Regions from separate parts of the Rossellomorea vietnamensis genome, predicted to be linked through region 1. Evidence: riboswitches for the same ligand, from Rfam matches in the RefSeq annotation. Region 1 holds a riboswitch; the other holds the start of a gene.
The links. Region 1 has a riboswitch for FMN ahead of ribD (bifunctional diaminohydroxyphosphoribosylaminopyrimidine deaminase/5-amino-6-(5-phosphoribosylamino)uracil reductase RibD). Riboswitches for the same ligand answer to the same signal wherever they lie in the genome.

Region 1 (8,861 bases):
GATATATGACAAAAACATTAAAATGGTCGCCGGGGCAGTTGACCAGCTATGTAAACGAATTGATCCTACAGGACCGATGGACAGAAAATCTATCAGGAACAATCTACCTGACCCTGGCCATTTGCCTGACGATTCTCATCCTCACTCCCACCCTCTCCAGGAAAAAAGAACTGAGCTGACATCTCGGAACTGAAAATCTCGTTGACCTTCAAGCAGAATAATACACATTCCTATTATTTTGTGGGAAAATATAATGGCTTATTTGGCTCGGGAAAAGGTGAAGAATACGATTTCACCAGGGATAGGGTGCACTATATTCCCTGCTGGATCCCGATGGGGGAACTGTCCGGGGAAAAATTGTACCCCTCTGGAAGTAAAGCAATTTCTATTACAGCAAAAGGCAGGTGGTCAAGAAGATGATTATGAATGAAACCGGACTCGTCCTCGAAGGAGGCGGCATGAGAGGAATATACACGGCGGGGGCACTGGAATTTTTCTTGGAGAAGGGAATTGAATTCCCTTATGTCATCGGCGTATCGGCAGGTGCATGCAATGCCGCGTCTTATTTGTCCAAACAAAACGGCCGCAATAAAAAGGTGAATGTGGATTTCATCCGCGATCCCAAATATTTATCATGGCGGAACTACTGGAAAACGGGTGAATTATTCGGGATGGACTATGTCTTTGATGAAATACCGAATAAATTGGTCCCCTTCGATTATAAAGCCTTTCACTCCAACCGAACGGAATTTGTAGTCGGGACAACCGACTGTCATACAGGAAAGCCGGCCTATTTCTCAAGGAAGGATTATGGAGAGGACCTTCTCACGATCATCCGCGCATCAAGCTCTCTTCCATTTGTGGCTCCGATTGTTGAATTTGCTTCCCGCCACCTCCTTGACGGGGGCATAAGCGATCCGGTTCCCATTGAAAAAGCAGAGCGGGACGGATTCAAAAAAAATGTGGTCATCCTCACACGGAATAGGGGATATTATAAAAAGCCTTCAAGATTTTCGTTCCTTGTGAGAAGAAAATATCCTCAATATCCAGAGTTGCACAAGACGCTGATGAATCGCTACATGCGCTATAATCAAACGATTCAAGAGATAGAAGAAAAAGAAAAAAATGGAGAGGTATTGATCATCCAGCCCCAGCATCCACTCAAAGTAAGCCGGATTGAAAAAAATCCTCAAAAACTGGACGAATTGTACTGGCAGGGCTATCATGACGCAGAATCAAAATGGAAGCAGTTAGTCGATTGGAACCAATCAGGGAAGCTGGTACACTCATAGAACGTCAGGGATGAATAGAACCACTCACTTGTAAGAGAGTGTTCTGTTCATTTTCCCCCTTTACCTGACATATGGTCTTTTTACGGATTTTTCACATACATATGATAGAGATTCCTTGAAAGGACGAGCATTCTATGAACCTCTATCAAATATACAAAAATGAACAATATACGTTGCTTTTTAGAAGTGTCATGTATTTTCTCATTGGTGTAGGGATGCTTGTAGTGACACAACAATTATATTATTTCCCCTTGCTGATCTTCATCCCGGCGCTTTCAAATCTATATCTCAGCTATAGCCTGAAAAAGGAACTTAAGAAGGCAAACCGTCTGTATTATGAAAATATGCCTGTCTCCGAGCATTCGCTTGTAGGGGTCCATACGAAGGAGGGCTCCTATTATTTAAAAACGAACGGTTGGTCCCACTATTTTATTCAACGCACATCCATGATCAATAACCCAAAACAATACTTGTTTCACAGAAAGCATAAACTTCCGCTGTCATTTTCGAAGTGGAGCAGAACCATAAAAATCGATCATCCTGAGAGAAGGATGATGTTTCAACTGAAATATCAAAGTGCCACCGCCATCGAATGGCAGAATGAAGGTGGGGACACGATCCTCATCTATAAAGGAAACAAGAGATGGATCTTGAATTATCAAGAAAAAAATTATCTATCCTTACAAAAAGGGTACCTCCCCCAAAGTGTTCAACGGCTGTTCGATTCCCACCACAGCTACGTATCATTTTACGAAACGTATAATGATGATCTGGACTGGCTTCTGATCTTTCTTTGGTATGTAGACAGTGATTATTTTCTCACATCATAGTCAAGTCATTCGGGTACACTAACAAAGGAAGAATGTTACACGTATGAAAGAAACATGCTTCTAATCATATAGAGGCATTTTTTTATCCTATGATTTCATTGCCGTGTATTCTAAAAATTAGGACAAAAATCTTATTTTAGTTCTTCTTACATGATTTTATTTATGAAACTATGATAGAATAATGATAATCGAATAGGTTTCCTTCGGGGCAGGGTGAAATTCCCTACCGGCGGTGATGAGCAAATGCTCTTAGTCCGTGACCCGGCTAATACATATTAGACGGTGGATTTGGTGAAACTCCAAAGCCGACAGTGAAAGTCTGGATGGGAGAAGGAACGGCAGCATTTAGTTGATGGACAGGATAGGAGTCTGACCAGTGTTTATGGATTATTTTTCCTTTCTGAAACATCAGATCGAATGCTTTATTTAGTCATGCCAACTTCCCCCAAGTAAAACGTTACTTGGGGTTTCTTTATTTTTGTATAGTATTGTTGATAGAAGGGAGATACTTCAATTGGATCATACCCATTATATGAAGCTTGCCATTTCAATGGCAGAGACAACCCTTGGCCAGACATCGCCTAACCCTGTGGTAGGATCTGTAGTGGTCAAAAATGGCGAAATTGTCGGGATGGGTGCTCATCTGAAAGCGGGAGAAGGACATGCAGAAGTCAATGCCCTCAAAATGGCAGGAGATAAAGCGAAAGGAAGCGACATTTACGTTACCCTTGAGCCTTGTTCCCACTATGGGAAAACACCTCCATGCTCTCAAGCATTGATTTCAAGCGGCGTAAAGAAGGTCCATATCGCCACCCGGGATCCCAATCCCCTGGTGGCCGGGCGTGGCATTCAACAATTAAGGGATGCAGGCATTGAAGTAGTGGTGGGTGAACTTGAAGAAGAAGCCCGGGAGCTGAATAAGCATTTTTTCCACTTCATTCAAAATGGTACCCCATATGTCACGCTAAAAACAGCGGTTACACTAGATGGAAAAACCGCATCAGCTTCGGGAGACAGTAAGTGGATTACATCCGAAGCCTCAAGAACCGATGTCCACTATGATCGTCACAGGCATGACGCGATATTAGTAGGAGTCAATACGGTCATTCAAGACAACCCACACCTTACCACCCGTCTGCCCCAAGGTGGAAAAAACCCCATTCGAATTATATTAGATACTTATTTGCGTACACCGATCCACTCTCATGTCGTAGAGGACCTAGAAAGTAGAACCATCATATTTACAGGCAGTTCGGTCAAAGAAGAACAGAAGAAGCCCTATATCGATCGGGGATGTGAAATCGTTTCCCTTGCCAATGAGAGAATCGGGATTCGAACCGTTCTGAAAGAACTTGGTTCCCGTAAGATTGCTTCCCTTTATGTAGAAGGTGGTTCTTCTGTACATTCTGCTTTCTTAGAGGAAAAGGCCTTTCAGGAAATGGTTATGTATATGGCACCAAAGCTTGTTGGTGGAAATGCTGCCTTCACGAGTTTTGGAGGAAAAGGATTTCCGACCATTGCAGAAGGATTGGAAATGGAGATTGCACACCTGGATCGTGTAGGACAGGATATCAAAATTATCGCACGGCCAAAACGGGAACCTTTATGAAAGGGGGAGAAGAATGTTTACTGGAATTATTGAAGAAATTGGAGCGATCGAACAGATGACAAAGTCTTCCTCTTCCATGGAACTGACGATTGCATCGAGCCGCATTCTCGAAGATATCCATATAGGGGACAGCATCAGTGTGAACGGGGTTTGTTTAACCGTCACCTCATTCAGCTCCAACAAGTTTCAGGTTGATGTCATGCCGGAGACGTTTGAAGGGACCACCTTAAGGACCCTTACCCGTGGTTCGAAAGTGAACCTGGAAAGGGCCATGAGGGCAGATGGACGTTTCGGCGGTCATTTTGTCAACGGCCATGTAGACGGGGTGGGTACCATCATGAGAGTAGAGAAAGTGGAAAATGCATGGTATATGGACATTACCATCCCGGAACATCACGGCCATTTGTTCATCATAAAGGGGTCGGTCGCAATTGACGGCACCTCCCTTACTGTGTTTGGTGTAAAAAATAATACCATTACGATTTCCCTCATCCCTCAGACGAGAGGGGATACGGTCCTTGGTGGAAAAAAAGTAGGGGACCTTGTCAATATTGAATGTGATGTAATGGCGAAATATTTTCATCGTTTCTATGAAGCAAAGGAACAGTCTGAGAGGACTTCAAGCAGCATCAGCTATGATTTTTTATCTCAAAACGGGTTCGCTGACTAAGAGGAGGGGTTGCCCCATGTTTAATAAGATCGAAGAAGCTCTGGAAGATTTACAGGCAGGTAAAGTCGTTATCGTGGTGGATGACGAAAATCGTGAAAATGAGGGAGATTTTATTGCCCTGGCAGATAAAGCGACTCCTGAAGTCATTAATTTTATGGCTAAAGAAGGGAGAGGCTTGATTTGTGCCCCCATTACAGAGGAAATAGCAACCAAATTGAAGCTATCGCCGATGACCATGTCAAATACAGACCCCCATGGCACGGCCTTTACCATATCAGTTGATCATAAATCCGCAACGACGGGGATCAGTGCATTTGAAAGATCGGCCACCATACAGGAATTATTGAACGTGAATTCAGTTCCGGAGGACTTTAAACGACCCGGACATGTATTTCCCCTTGTCGCCAAAAATGGCGGGGTTCTAAAGCGGGCAGGGCATACAGAAGCAGCCATCGATCTGGCTGTTCTTGCAGGTGCACAACCATCCGGCGTCATCTGTGAAATCATGAATGAAGATGGAACGATGGCAAGGGTGCCTGAATTAATGAAGCTCGCTGAAAAATGGGATCTAAAGATCATTTCCATAGAAGATTTGATCAGGTATAGAAGAAAAAAGGAAATGCTTGTGACAAGGGAAGTGGAAATTGAGCTTCCAACTGAATTTGGAAACTTCAAAGCGGTCGCTTACACAGAAAATCTTACAGGAAAAGAGCATATCGCCCTTGTAAAAGGAGAATGGTCAGAGGGTGAGGATGTACTCGTACGTGTACACTCCGAATGCCTGACAGGGGATGTTTTCGGTTCCAATCGGTGTGATTGTGGTCCTCAGCTCGCTACAGCCCTTACACAGATTGAAGAAGAAGGAAAAGGTGTCCTGCTTTATATGAGGCAAGAGGGCCGCGGGATCGGATTAATAAACAAACTGAAGGCTTATAAGCTTCAAGAAGAAGGCTATGACACTGTGGAAGCCAATCAAAAACTGGGCTTTGGTGACGATTTAAGGGAATATGGAATCGGAGCGCAGATTCTGAGAGATCTAGGTATAACCAAGATGCGTCTATTGACCAATAATCCGCGAAAGATCGCCGGGATCAACGGATACGGTTTAGAAATCGCTGATCGGGTGCCGATCCAGATGCCTGCGAAATTCGAAAATGAAAAGTATTTAAAAACAAAGCACACTAAGCTCGGACATTTACTAAAATTTTAGGGGGAATTTACAATGAAAACCATTTATGAAGGAAATTTAGTAGGATCAGGATTAAGAGTGGCCATCGTCGTTTCACGTTTTAATGAATTCATCACATCCAAGCTGCTTGGCGGAGCGGAAGATGCCTTGAAGCGACACGGTGTTGAAGAAGGGAATGTCTCCGTCACTTGGGTCCCGGGAGCATTTGAAATTCCCATGATCGCCAAGAAACTTGCGCGTTCTGGTAAATATGATGCCGTTGTAACTTTGGGAACGGTCATCCGCGGAGCAACCGCTCATTTTGAATACGTAAGCGGAGAGGTTGCGAAAGGAGTGGCCAATCTCAGCCTGCAGGAAGACGTACCCGTCATATTCGGGGTCTTGACGACGGATACAATCGAACAGGCAATCGAAAGAGCCGGCACAAAAGCCGGGAACAAAGGATGGGAAGCGGCGGTTTCAGCCATCGAAATGGCCAATTTAATCCGTGAGATCGATAAATAAAATAGTTTTGAGAAGTCTCCTACTATGGGAGACTTCTCAGCTTGTAGACAAAGTCTAAGAATTAGACCAAGTCTACAAGCTTTTTTTGTATAATAGAAAGGAATAAAGCTTTTGTGGGGGATAAAAATGTTATCAAAACACACTAAAGAAGGAAGAAATCAAATTGAAATGGTTGCGCTAGATGAACTTGTTCCTGAGGATCATCTAGTTAGGAAAGTTGAACAAGCGATTGATTTTGAATTTATTTATGACTTAGTAGAAGATAAATATTGTTTAGACAATGGGCGGCCTGGTATTGATCCCGTTGTTCTCATTAAAATGGTCTTTACCCAATACCTCTTTGGCATACGCTCCATGCGTCAAACCATCAAAGAAATCGAAACCAACGTTGCTTATCGATGGTTTATTGGGTATTCGTTCAAAGAGAAAATCCCTCACTTTTCAACCTTCGGTAAAAACTACGTTAGGCGCTTCCACGATACGGATCTCTTTGAACAAATTTTCTACCGCATTTTGAAAGAAGTGATGACCAAAGGATTGGTGGATCCATCCGTTGCATTTATAGATTCTACTCATGTAAAAGCGAATGCGAATAAGAAGAAATTCGAAAAGAAAATAGCCCGAGTCGAAACTAGAACGTATCAGGATCAGCTGGATAAAGAGATCAACATTGACCGAGAGGAACACGGAAAAAAGCCCTTCCCCCCACAGAATAAAGAAGAGTCAAAAGAAATAAAGGTCAGCACGACAGACCCTGAAAGTGGGTATTACGTAAAAGATGAGCGCGAAAAGCTGTTTGCGTATTCTTTTCATACGGCAAGCGACTCCCGGGGTTTTATCTTAGGATCTCTTGTCACGGGAGGAAATGTTCACGATAGTCGGATGTTGGACAAGCTCGTCACTCAAGTCACGGATAAAGTCGGTAAGCCCAGTTCTGTCGCTGTTGATGCAGGATATAAAACACCCCACATCGCTAAATTCCTCATGGACCAAGAAATCAGACCCGTTATGCCTTATACACGGCCGAGAACGAAAGACGGATATCTTAGGAAATACGAATACGTTTACGATGAATATTTTGACTCCTATCTTTGTCCCGAAGGACAAATTTTACCTTACCGTACTACCACAAGAGACGGGTACAAACAATACGCTTCAAATCCTTTGGAATGTAAAGACTGTCCTCTGTTAGAACGTTGTACACAAAGTAAGAATCACACCAAGATGATTCATCGACATGTGTGGCAGGATTACATAGATGAAGTAGAACATTTGAGACATACAGAACTTAATAAAACTCTATATGCGAAACGCAAAGAAACGATCGAACGGGTCTTTGCGGACGCAAAAGAAAAGCATGGCATGCGTTGGACGACCTTAAGAGGTCTTAAAAAAGTTTCAATGCAGGCGATGCTTACATTCGCTGCCATGAATCTTAAGAAGTTGGCAAACTGGACATGGCGAGGGCCATGTCCAGCCTAGAAACAGGAGAAAAATCTTTTAAAATATCAGAAAACCCCACCTTCGGTTAAAGTGAAGGTGGGGTTTGTCTACAGTCTGAGAAGTCTCCTACTATGGGAGACTTCTTTTTTTTGAGGGACGGACCTTTAAAGGGGCTTTTGGATATGAGTCTTCCTGTAAGTGAGGGGTATGAAATGGGGTTTTTTTCTAATTTGGCTGTATCTTTCATTTTTCGGCCGGGTTCCAAATTACAGAGTCTGTAGTACCGATTAGGTAAATTGGTATTATTTGTATAATGGCTGAATTTTTCATCAAAACGGCTGAATTCCTGGTGATTTTGGCTTGATTATTCCAGAAAACGGCCGAATTTCTTCCAAAAGCCGCTGGATTTCCAAACATTCCGGCCGGATTTTCCACAAAAATGGGAATGCATGCAACCCCAATAGCCGTTGAATTCTTCAACTTATCAATCCGATCCCTAAGAAACATACACTAACCTCGTCACACACCCACCAAAATACATATTGGCAAACGTCAGACCTTTTGCTAGAATAGTATTTTGTGGCTCCCCTTTATGAAGGGACGAGCGGGTAGGGAGAGGGCAGTTTTATAGGAAGATTATATGAAAGCACGTGGAGGTATTTTTCAGTTAAAGGATCACGGTACCACGATGAAACAGGAGATGATGGCAGGTGCGATCGGCTACTTTACGATTGTCTACATCATCGCTGTAAATGCTTTAATTCTTTCTGAAGCTGGAATTCCATTTGAAGGGGCAGTCATGGCAACGATACTTGCTTCCTTCGTTGGGTGTTTGGTGATGGCCTTTTGGGCAAATGCGCCGATTCTTCTGGTTCCAGGCATGGGAATTAATGCAATGTTTACATTCACCCTGGTGAAGTCGTCAGGCCTTTCGTGGCAGGAAGCATTAGCTGTCATAGTGATTTCAGGAATACTCTTTATGATCATTGCATTTACAAAGCTTTCCAAAGTATTATCGGAAGCCATCCCCAAAACATTGAAAGAAGCCATTACTGTAGGGTTAGGGATGTTTTTAATGTTTATCGGTCTTGAAAAAGGCGGCCTCATTCAAAGAGGGGACAGTGCCATCATCATGATCGGTGATTTTGGGGAGCTAAAGGTGTTGGCCACGGTGCTGACGTTCCTGGTGACGATTTTTCTTTTCATTCGTAATGTTAAAGGTCAATTTTTATGGAGTATCGCATTCGGTACACTGCTGGGATTCATCTTTGGGATTGAGCCTTCCATTCAGTCAAGCTCATTCCATCTGAGTGAATACAGTCAG
Region 2 (8,861 bases), 180 kb from region 1:
ATAGGATAATATAGTGTAAATATACAAAGGGGGATGTACCCATGGAGGAAAATATTCGCATTCTGGTTGTTGATGATGAAGATCGAATCAGAAGACTGCTAAAGATGTATTTGGAAAGGGAAAACTATGAAATCGATGAAGCGGAAAATGGAGAACAGGCGTTAGAGATGGCCCTCGAACAGAACTATGATTGTATTCTATTGGATATCATGATGCCTGGAATGGATGGAATCGAAGTGTGTCAGCACCTTCGGGAAAGCAAGGCGACCCCTGTCATCATGCTTACTGCCAAAGGTGAAGAAGTGAATAGGGTACAAGGTTTCGAGGTCGGGACCGACGACTATATCGTGAAGCCTTTCTCTCCCCGCGAAGTAGTTCTCAGGGTGAAGGCATTATTACGACGCTCCACGAAGTCAAGCTTCATTCAGACGGATGCAAAAGCAAAGGACCTGATTGTTTATCCGCATCTGACAATCGATAATGATGCCCACCGGGTGTCGGCGGATGGAATCGATGTCAATCTGACTCCTAAAGAATATGAACTCCTCTATTTCCTTGCGAAAGCTCCTGATAAAGTATTTGATCGTGAGCACCTGTTGAAGGAAGTATGGCATTACGAATTCTTCGGCGATTTGCGTACGGTGGATACCCATGTGAAAAGATTACGGGAAAAGCTGAACAAAGTATCTGAAATGGCTGCTAAAATGATCGTGACCGTATGGGGAGTAGGCTATAAATTCGAGGTAACAAATGAATGAGGCTTTGGCGTAGTGTAGTAGGGAAACTGTGGGTGACCATCCTGCTTCTGGTTTCCTTTGTATTATTTATTCTAACCATCTTATTGTTGGAATTCTTTCAAAATTACCATGTAGGTGTAGTGGAGAAAGAACTGACCCATACAGCTGAAAAAGTAGCCAGGGTCATCGAGAATCATAATGACCTGACCCTTGGAATGGAACTTGGGAAAGAAATCATCGATGAACCTGTTAATATCATTATTTCCCTGGATCAAAACCAATCACTATATTCTCAGGATTCGACGGTCTTTCAAAAGAAGATCCACCAGTATATCTCGAAGGATAACAAGCTTCAGTCGGTCAAATCAAAAGAAATCACCGTGAAAAAAGAGGTTGAACTGTCCAAGGAGTCGTCTAATCGATATGAGAATGTCATCGTAGTCGGAACGCCCCTTCATATCAATGGGGAAGATGGTGCCGTTTATCTCTATCAGTCCCTGGGAGTGATCAAGGATACAACACGACAAACCACCAAGCTGATTCTGCTTGCCGCGGGGATTGCCATCATCCTTACGACAATATTTGCCTTCTTCCTCTCCACCCGTATCACTGCACCGCTCCGGAAAATGAGGGAGGCTGCTTTCGAAGTGGCAAAGGGAAAGTTCGATACAAAGGTTCCGATCCTGACAAAGGATGAAATCGGTGAACTTGCTACTGGCTTCAATCAGATGGGAAGGCAGCTGAAGTTTCATATCAACGCACTCAGTCAGGAGAAAGAACAGCTTTCATCCATTCTCAGCAGTATGGCTGATGGTGTCATCACCTTTAATCGGGACGGGACCATCCTGATCACAAACCCCCCTGCTGATCGTTTCCTTCAACACTGGTATTACGAGCAAAGTGAAGAGGGTGAAGAAGCCATTCCGACGACAGTAAGAGAGTTGTTGCAGAGTGTGGTCGTAACAGAAATGGAACAGACGGATGAACTGAGTCTGCAAGGGCGTTCCTATGTAGTGATCGTGAGTCCCCTGTATAATAATAACACCATCAGGGGAGCGGTCGCGGTGGTTCGGGACATGACAGAAGAACGGAGATTGGATAAGCTCCGCAAGGATTTCATCGCCAATGTATCCCACGAACTTCGCACCCCCATTTCCATGCTGCAAGGGTATAGTGAAGCGATCGTGGATGATATTGCCGGATCCGAAGAAGAGAAGAAAGAAATTGCGCGCATCATCTATGATGAATCGCTTCGCATGGGAAGGCTCGTCAACGATCTCCTGGATCTCGCCCGCATGGAAGCCGGGCATATCACCCTGAACAAGGATGTGATCGGTGTTGTGCCTTTCACGGAAAGGGTGACAAATAAGTTCATCGGATTGGCCAAGGAAAAAAAGGTTTCCATTTACTTTGAAAGTGATGTGGAACTGAATAAAGAGATTTCCATAGACCCCGATCGAATTGAACAAGTATTAACGAATCTCATCGATAATGCTCTGAGGCATACGCCGACGGGAGGGGAAGTGACGGTTTCCCTGACGGAAAAGAAAGGTGGATTTCTGTTCCATGTCAGGGACACGGGTTCCGGTATACCCGAAGAAGACCTTCCTTTTGTATTCGAGCGCTTTTACAAGGCAGATAAAGCAAGAACAAGAGGAAAGTCCGGAACAGGTCTCGGCCTCGCCATCGCCAAGAATATCATTGAGTCCCATAAGGGGCATATTCAGGTGCAAAGCAAAGTCGACCAAGGGACAACCTTCACTTTCTTTCTCCCTATTTAGGCAATTATCGATCATCTCCATAGAAACATGACGATTTTTCTTGTTACATGGGAAACATTCTTTATTTTTTGCTCTATTTCAAGAAGGTTGTTGAAATAGAGAAAATGGGCCAGCAGGGTGATTTCCCTGTTGGCTTTTTTCATGCGGTTTTAAGGTCAATATAGGTCTTTCCTTTTCACCTAAATAATACTATATTGATAGTGTGTAACTTTTTTACATAGGTAAACGACTAATCATTTGACGGGGAGGAAATAAAGTGAACTCCGTTGTTGAAAAATTATACTCTGCTTATCATCAGGATGTATTTCAATTTCTCATATACATGGTACAAAATAAACAGCAGGCAGAAGACCTGGCTCAGGAAGTCTATATCCGGGTGCTTAAATCCCATGAGAATTTCGAAGGGAAAAGCTCCGAAAAGACATGGCTTTTTTCCATTGCGAAAAATGTTGCCATCGACCATTTCAGAAGACAGAAAAACTGGAAGAACCGTATTCTGGATAAATTCGATTGGAGTCGCAATGAAGTAACAGACGACGGGGCACTTCCCGAAGAGATCGCCGTTGCCAATGAAGAAATCCAGGTGTTGTATGAATGCTTGAAACACTGCACAACGGACTTTCGAATGGTCATCATCATGCGTTACTTACAGGAACTTTCAATCTCTGAAACCTCTGAGGTGCTTGGCTGGTCAGAAAGCAAAGTAAAAACGACCCAGCATAGGGCCATTAAATGGTTGAGGATTGAAATGAATCAACGGCTCCCAAAGGAGGAAAGAGACATTGAACCAGTCAGAATGGAAAGATCGTGATATCGAGGACCTCATCAAAAAACTTCCTCAAATCAAAGATGATCGAACTTCTCACTATATCCATGCACGAATGGAAAGGAGAAAAAAGAAAAGTCAAAGCTCATTTAAACGATTCATACCGGCAGTCGCTGCACTTGCCGCCATATTCATCATGTTCTTACTCGCTCCCACCGTTCTGAATCAACTAACGGATACCAGTATGGAGAAATCCGAATCGGGTGCGGAACCAGGCAGCTCAGAAAATAAAGGGGACATCGCTTCTCTTCAGAAAGAAAGCGAACTCCCTCCCCGATCCAGTAAAGAAGAGATAGTCGCTGCGACGGAGGCTGATCCAAATGAAAACAGCAATCTGACGATGTCGGAGGATCTAAAAGAATCACCCAAAAGGCTTTCTCTTTATGAAGAAGATCTAAAGGGAAAGGAATTCTATTCCTTTGGACTTGTTTCACCTGAAGCAGTGCCCATACCTGTAACGATTGTGGAAGAACAGAGACAGGAAGACTGGTTGACAAGACATGAGCAAATTGGTGAGGAACTGCCGGAAACCGACTGGGGACTTGAAGACTATCTGCCTTTAAAGGGAGATGTGTCCCTTGACAAGAATAAGGTCATCTTCACCCTCGATCCCGATCATTCTTACAGTGGCAGCAGTGCAGTCGAATACGCTTTTTATCACTCTCTTCAATATTCATTCCAGCACAAAGGGTTAGATAAAGTTGTACTGAAAAATCAGGACGGTTCGGTCCCTCAATTCAGTTCGACGGGAGAGTTCTCAAGTGTTGATCTGAACGAAAAGACGCACAGTGCATACTATCTATACTCACCCAATGGGAAGGACCGCTTCCTTGTACCTGATAATGTAAACAGAGGGGGGATCAAGGAGTCGATCCAGGCAATGAAAAGTGCAGAGACGGGCCTTTTTCAAAGTGTCGTCCCGAAAGACATCAACTTTAACGTGACAGAAGCAAATGAGGTGGTCACAATCAGTTTTTTAAACGAACTGGATTTAACCTCTTTAGGCGAACAAACCGCACAGGAGCTGATCGAAGGAATATTGCTGACAAGCAGGAGCTCTGGCTTTGAAAGTGCCCGGTTTGAAAACATCAAACAGGAAAGCTGGAACGGCTTTGACTTCACAGAGCCCCTCGAGACACCGATCAGTCCGAATAAAAAGAGCGTTGTGAATTAAATCTCATGGAAAAGACCAGAAGCGGATTTGATCCGAATCTGGTTTTTTTATTTTTACGCTATAAAAACGAATATTTACCGCATTCACAGACAAACTACACAAAGGAAAAATATCTCAAAAAGCATGCCTATGCATGTAATGAGGGGGAAACGGTAAGAATGGTGTAATACATATAGAAGTCAAGGCACGTCTGTCAATAAGACCTAAGGAGGACAAGCATGATTTTCGATTATGCAAGAAGGCTATTCATCTTTTTTCTTTTAACGGTAAGTGTATTCATGATGTTCTTAACCGTAAATGCAGCTAACGCAGAGGGGGATAAGGTGTCAGGTGACACATCGTCCTGGACATTTCCCGTAGAAGGTATGATAACAGATTCATATGGTACAAGGTCAGGTTCTCACAAAGGCATGGATATCGGAGGGGATATCGGGTCGCCTGTATATTCTGTCGCTAAAGGAAAAGTGATCAAATCTTATCTTTCAGATACCTACGGTCATGTTGTATTCATCAGGCATGAAAATGGATATGAAACCGTCTATGCCCATCTTCAAAGCAGGCTTGTGGATGAAAATCAGGAAGTGGCACAAGGTCAACAACTTGGACGATTGGGGAACACGGGAAGATCAACGGGGGCTCATCTCCATTTTGAAGTCCACAGAGGGGAGTGGACGATTGATAAAGAAAATGCAGTCGATCCCTATCGTGTGTTCGGTCAGGGGGAAGTCGGACAGCTGGTATTTGCCAAAGAGAAGGATCCATTCCAGGCAGTGGGTGTCTCTGGGACTCCGGAATCGCTTCCTGATGAACATGTAGCGGAGGGGGTGCACATCGTCCATAAAGGTGAGACTCTTTGGGGGATTTCCAGACAATATGGTTTGTCAGTGGAAGAAATCATGCAGAAGAATGCATTGAAGAGCTCCGGGTTAAACGTCAATCAGAGATTGATGATTCCAGGATCAGGATCCTCCCCTGAAGGGCAATACGTAGTGAAGCAAGGGGACACATTGTATTCGATCTCTAAGGCGCAGGGGATCGATATGGATGAACTGGTGTCGAGGAATGACTTGAACCCGGCATCGGCAATATATCCACAGCAGGTGCTGAAGGTGAATTGATGATGTCACGCACAGCACGGATAGGGAAAACACATAATTAGTTCGAATTCGAACTGTTTTTCTTCACATAGCACTTAACTTTATGTATAATGAGAATGTATAAAAAAATAAAGATTCGTCTTCGGGGCAGGGTGAAATTCCCTACCGGCGGTGATGAAACCTCGTGTTTCTAAGCCCGCGAGCCTTTTGGGGCAGGATTTGGTGCGATTCCAAAGCCGACAGTATAGTCTGGATGGGAGAAGATGAAGGTGATGGCCACAACGTTTAGAAAATGGGAAGCTAAACGTTTATTAGGGTATGCCTTTCATTCTCCGGGATATGTTTGTTTATCCGGGAGTTTTTTAATGCTACCTTTAGCTTGAACCGTCTTCGATTTGAGATGAATCTCCTAAAGGAGAGAGAGTTATGAAAAAAATGAATACGAGAATGTTTGTCACAATTGGTATGCTAAGTGCCATATCGTATGTACTAATGTTATTCAACTTCCCAATTCCACCATTTCCAAAGTTCCTTATGGTTGATTTCAGTGATGTACCTGCATTGATTGCGACGGTCACACTGGGACCGCTTGCAGGAATATTGGTCGAACTGTTTAAGAACGTGATTGATTACGTCATGACCGGAAGCGACACAGGTGTTCCGATTGGTCATGCAGCCAATTTTATTGCGGGAGTCCTTTTGATTCTTCCGACGTATTACATCTATTCACGTTTTCAATCGAAAAAAGGTCTGTTGATCGGACTGATCACAGGAACCGTCGTCATGAGTATCAGCATGGGGATCCTGAATTACTTTGTGTTCCTGCCTGCTTATAAATACTTCATGAACTTTGAGCTTCCTGCTGAAATCATCATTACCGGAATCGTTCCATTCAACATCCTGAAAGGGATTTTGGTGACATCCGTATTTACTTTACTGTTTGTCCGCCTTCAAGGCTGGCTATCAAGACAGGTGGCCTTAAACAAAGCGGCATAATGATGTTATAAAATGAACCCCTCAGCCATATTGAGGGGTTTTTCTATTGCATTCCATATCCATAAAAAAAGCTAAGAAGATCGATCTTCTTAGCCTCATCCTTACTATTCAAATTTCAGTGCATCTCCGTCGAATGGTTCGTCAGATACTTTAATGGAATCTGTCGGGCAACCTTCGAATGCATCGATCATATCATCTTCCAATACGTCAGGAACTTCAACCGTCCCCTGGTTATCATCTAATGTTACAAATGCAATACCTTCATCATCATAATCGTAAATATCTGGAGCGGCAGCCCCGCATGCTCCACATGCAATGCATGTATCCTTGTCAACGATCGTATATTTTGGCAAAGAAAAAACCTCCCGAATAAATAATTCTATATAATTCATCATTATACACAATGTCAATTTGTGAAAAATCACTTAATGTTTATTTTATAGAGGATTGGATGACTTTTCAATAGTTAGGTGCTTTCTTTTTATTTTTATCCTATATATGAAAAACAAAACATGGTGAAAAGCCAATTTCATGGTACAATATTTGACAATAACCTACATATTAAGGAGGAGAGCATTGACCTATCTTAATTATGTGATCCTATATTGTTTTTTGCAAATTAATGGAGAGCGCTCCATTTACTCGGTATTTCATATTTTAAAAGGGAAGAAATCTTCCCAATCGATTCAGGATGCACATATCTTTCATCTGCAACCGTTTTTCCTTTCTTTACCTAAGTTGAAGCGGCCGTATTTCAATCAAAAGGTAAGGGAATTGGAAGAGGCCGGATGGATAACCGTTGGTGAAAATGATAATGCCAGCATGGCATCCGAGGGTTCTAAAGCTGTGAAACAGTATTTTCTTGATGGGGCTTTCCCTTCAGAAATGAACGGTCTCATTCATGGTGATAAAGCCCGTCTATTCTGGATGAGGCTAAGCCTTCTGGTTCAAGTCCTTTCCAATGCCAAACGTCAGGAATTCCTCTATTACCCGGTTCAGCGAAACAGACATATACAGGAATGGGTCAAGAATTGTATCAGGGCGAATCCTAACAGTGACACTCTCTCGTCCCTCTTGTTCAAAGAGCTGACCACCCTTCTGAACATCCAGGGAAGTGATCCCTCTTTATTGGTGTATCGATTAACCGGATATAAGGACTATGGCTGGACGGAATTTCAGGTGGCAGAGAAATTGGACATGGATCTTGAAGAGTGCCGCTTCCGATTCCTGAATCTGCTTCACGGTATGTTGACCGAAATAGAAAGGGATCCTAAAGGCTTTCCGTTATTATATTCCATGGGCTTGAAAAGTGATCACCGACAGAACCTGACCATATCGACCAGCAAGACCTACGACTTGTATAAGAGGGGGCATTCCCTAGAAGAAATCGCCCGGATCCGTAAATTGAAACTCAATACCATTGAGGACCATGTCATCGAGTTGATTTTAACAGAGGAAGGTTTGGACATTGATCCCTTCATTACCAGGGAAGAATACGTAAACGTACTGAAGGTGATGGAGGAAGCACAGACGAAAAGACTTAAGCACATTAAAGAAAAACTCCCTCATTTGAGCTATTTTCAAATCCGGGTGGCTATCGCAAAGGCAGGTGAAACACGTGAATCTGCAACAAGAACTTAAAGAAAGATTCGGCTACTCCTCCTTTAGGGAAGGGCAGGAAGAAATCATCCATTCCGTTCTGAATCAACGGGACACGATTGCTATGCTCCCGACTGGGACAGGGAAGTCACTGTGTTATCAGCTGCCCGGTTATCTGATGGATGGGCACGTGTTGATCATTTCTCCCCTGCTTTCTTTAATGCAGGATCAAGTGGAGCAGATGAAAGTGATGGGAGAAAAGCGGGTCATCGCACTGAATTCTTTTTTGCCCTATATGGAAAGAAGAGAGGCTTTGGAACGATTACATCTGTATAAGTTCATCTTCATTTCCCCTGAAATGTTAATGAATCGAGGGGTCATATCCTCCCTGCAATCTTTGGATATTTCCCTGTATGTAATCGATGAAGCGCATTGTATATCTCAGTGGGGGCCTGATTTCAGGCCGGATTATCTAAAGCTCGGGGAACTGAAGAAGCTGCTCCACAATCCGACCACCCTGGCATTGACGGCAACGGCGACGGAGGAAGTCAGGGAAGACATCAAGAAGGTGCTTCAAATGGATCATGCTGTTGAAATGGTCTATTCAGTCGATCGTGGGAATATTGGATTATTTGTTAAGAGGGTGTCCGG

Region 2: it holds a riboswitch for FMN, as region 1 does, so the genes downstream of both, N5C46_RS00610 (ECF transporter S component) here and ribD (bifunctional diaminohydroxyphosphoribosylaminopyrimidine deaminase/5-amino-6-(5-phosphoribosylamino)uracil reductase RibD) in region 1, are expected to answer to the same signal.

The regions. Positions count from the first base shown of each region.
Region 1 covers NZ_CP104558.1:293,426-302,286, forward strand. The annotation lists gene N5C46_RS01615 (ABC transporter permease) at 1-179, shown strand, start outside; gene N5C46_RS01620 (patatin-like phospholipase family protein) at 420-1,292, shown strand; gene N5C46_RS01625 (hypothetical protein) at 1,427-2,122, shown strand; FMN riboswitch at 2,318-2,461, shown strand; gene ribD (bifunctional diaminohydroxyphosphoribosylaminopyrimidine deaminase/5-amino-6-(5-phosphoribosylamino)uracil reductase RibD) at 2,637-3,731, shown strand; gene ribE (riboflavin synthase) at 3,745-4,401, shown strand; gene N5C46_RS01640 (bifunctional 3,4-dihydroxy-2-butanone-4-phosphate synthase/GTP cyclohydrolase II) at 4,418-5,611, shown strand; gene ribE (6,7-dimethyl-8-ribityllumazine synthase) at 5,624-6,094, shown strand; gene N5C46_RS01650 (IS1182 family transposase) at 6,221-7,576, shown strand; gene N5C46_RS01655 (NCS2 family permease) at 8,178-8,861, shown strand, end outside.
Region 2 covers NZ_CP104558.1:112,155-121,015, forward strand. The annotation lists gene N5C46_RS00585 (response regulator transcription factor) at 42-758, shown strand; gene N5C46_RS00590 (ATP-binding protein) at 755-2,518, shown strand; gene sigX (RNA polymerase sigma factor SigX) at 2,775-3,329, shown strand; gene N5C46_RS00600 (hypothetical protein) at 3,301-4,518, shown strand; gene N5C46_RS00605 (peptidoglycan DD-metalloendopeptidase family protein) at 4,737-5,636, shown strand; FMN riboswitch at 5,750-5,884, shown strand; gene N5C46_RS00610 (ECF transporter S component) at 6,042-6,611, shown strand; gene N5C46_RS00615 (ferredoxin) at 6,716-6,964, opposite strand; gene N5C46_RS00620 (YpbB family protein) at 7,188-8,252, shown strand; gene N5C46_RS00625 (RecQ family ATP-dependent DNA helicase) at 8,230-8,861, shown strand, end outside.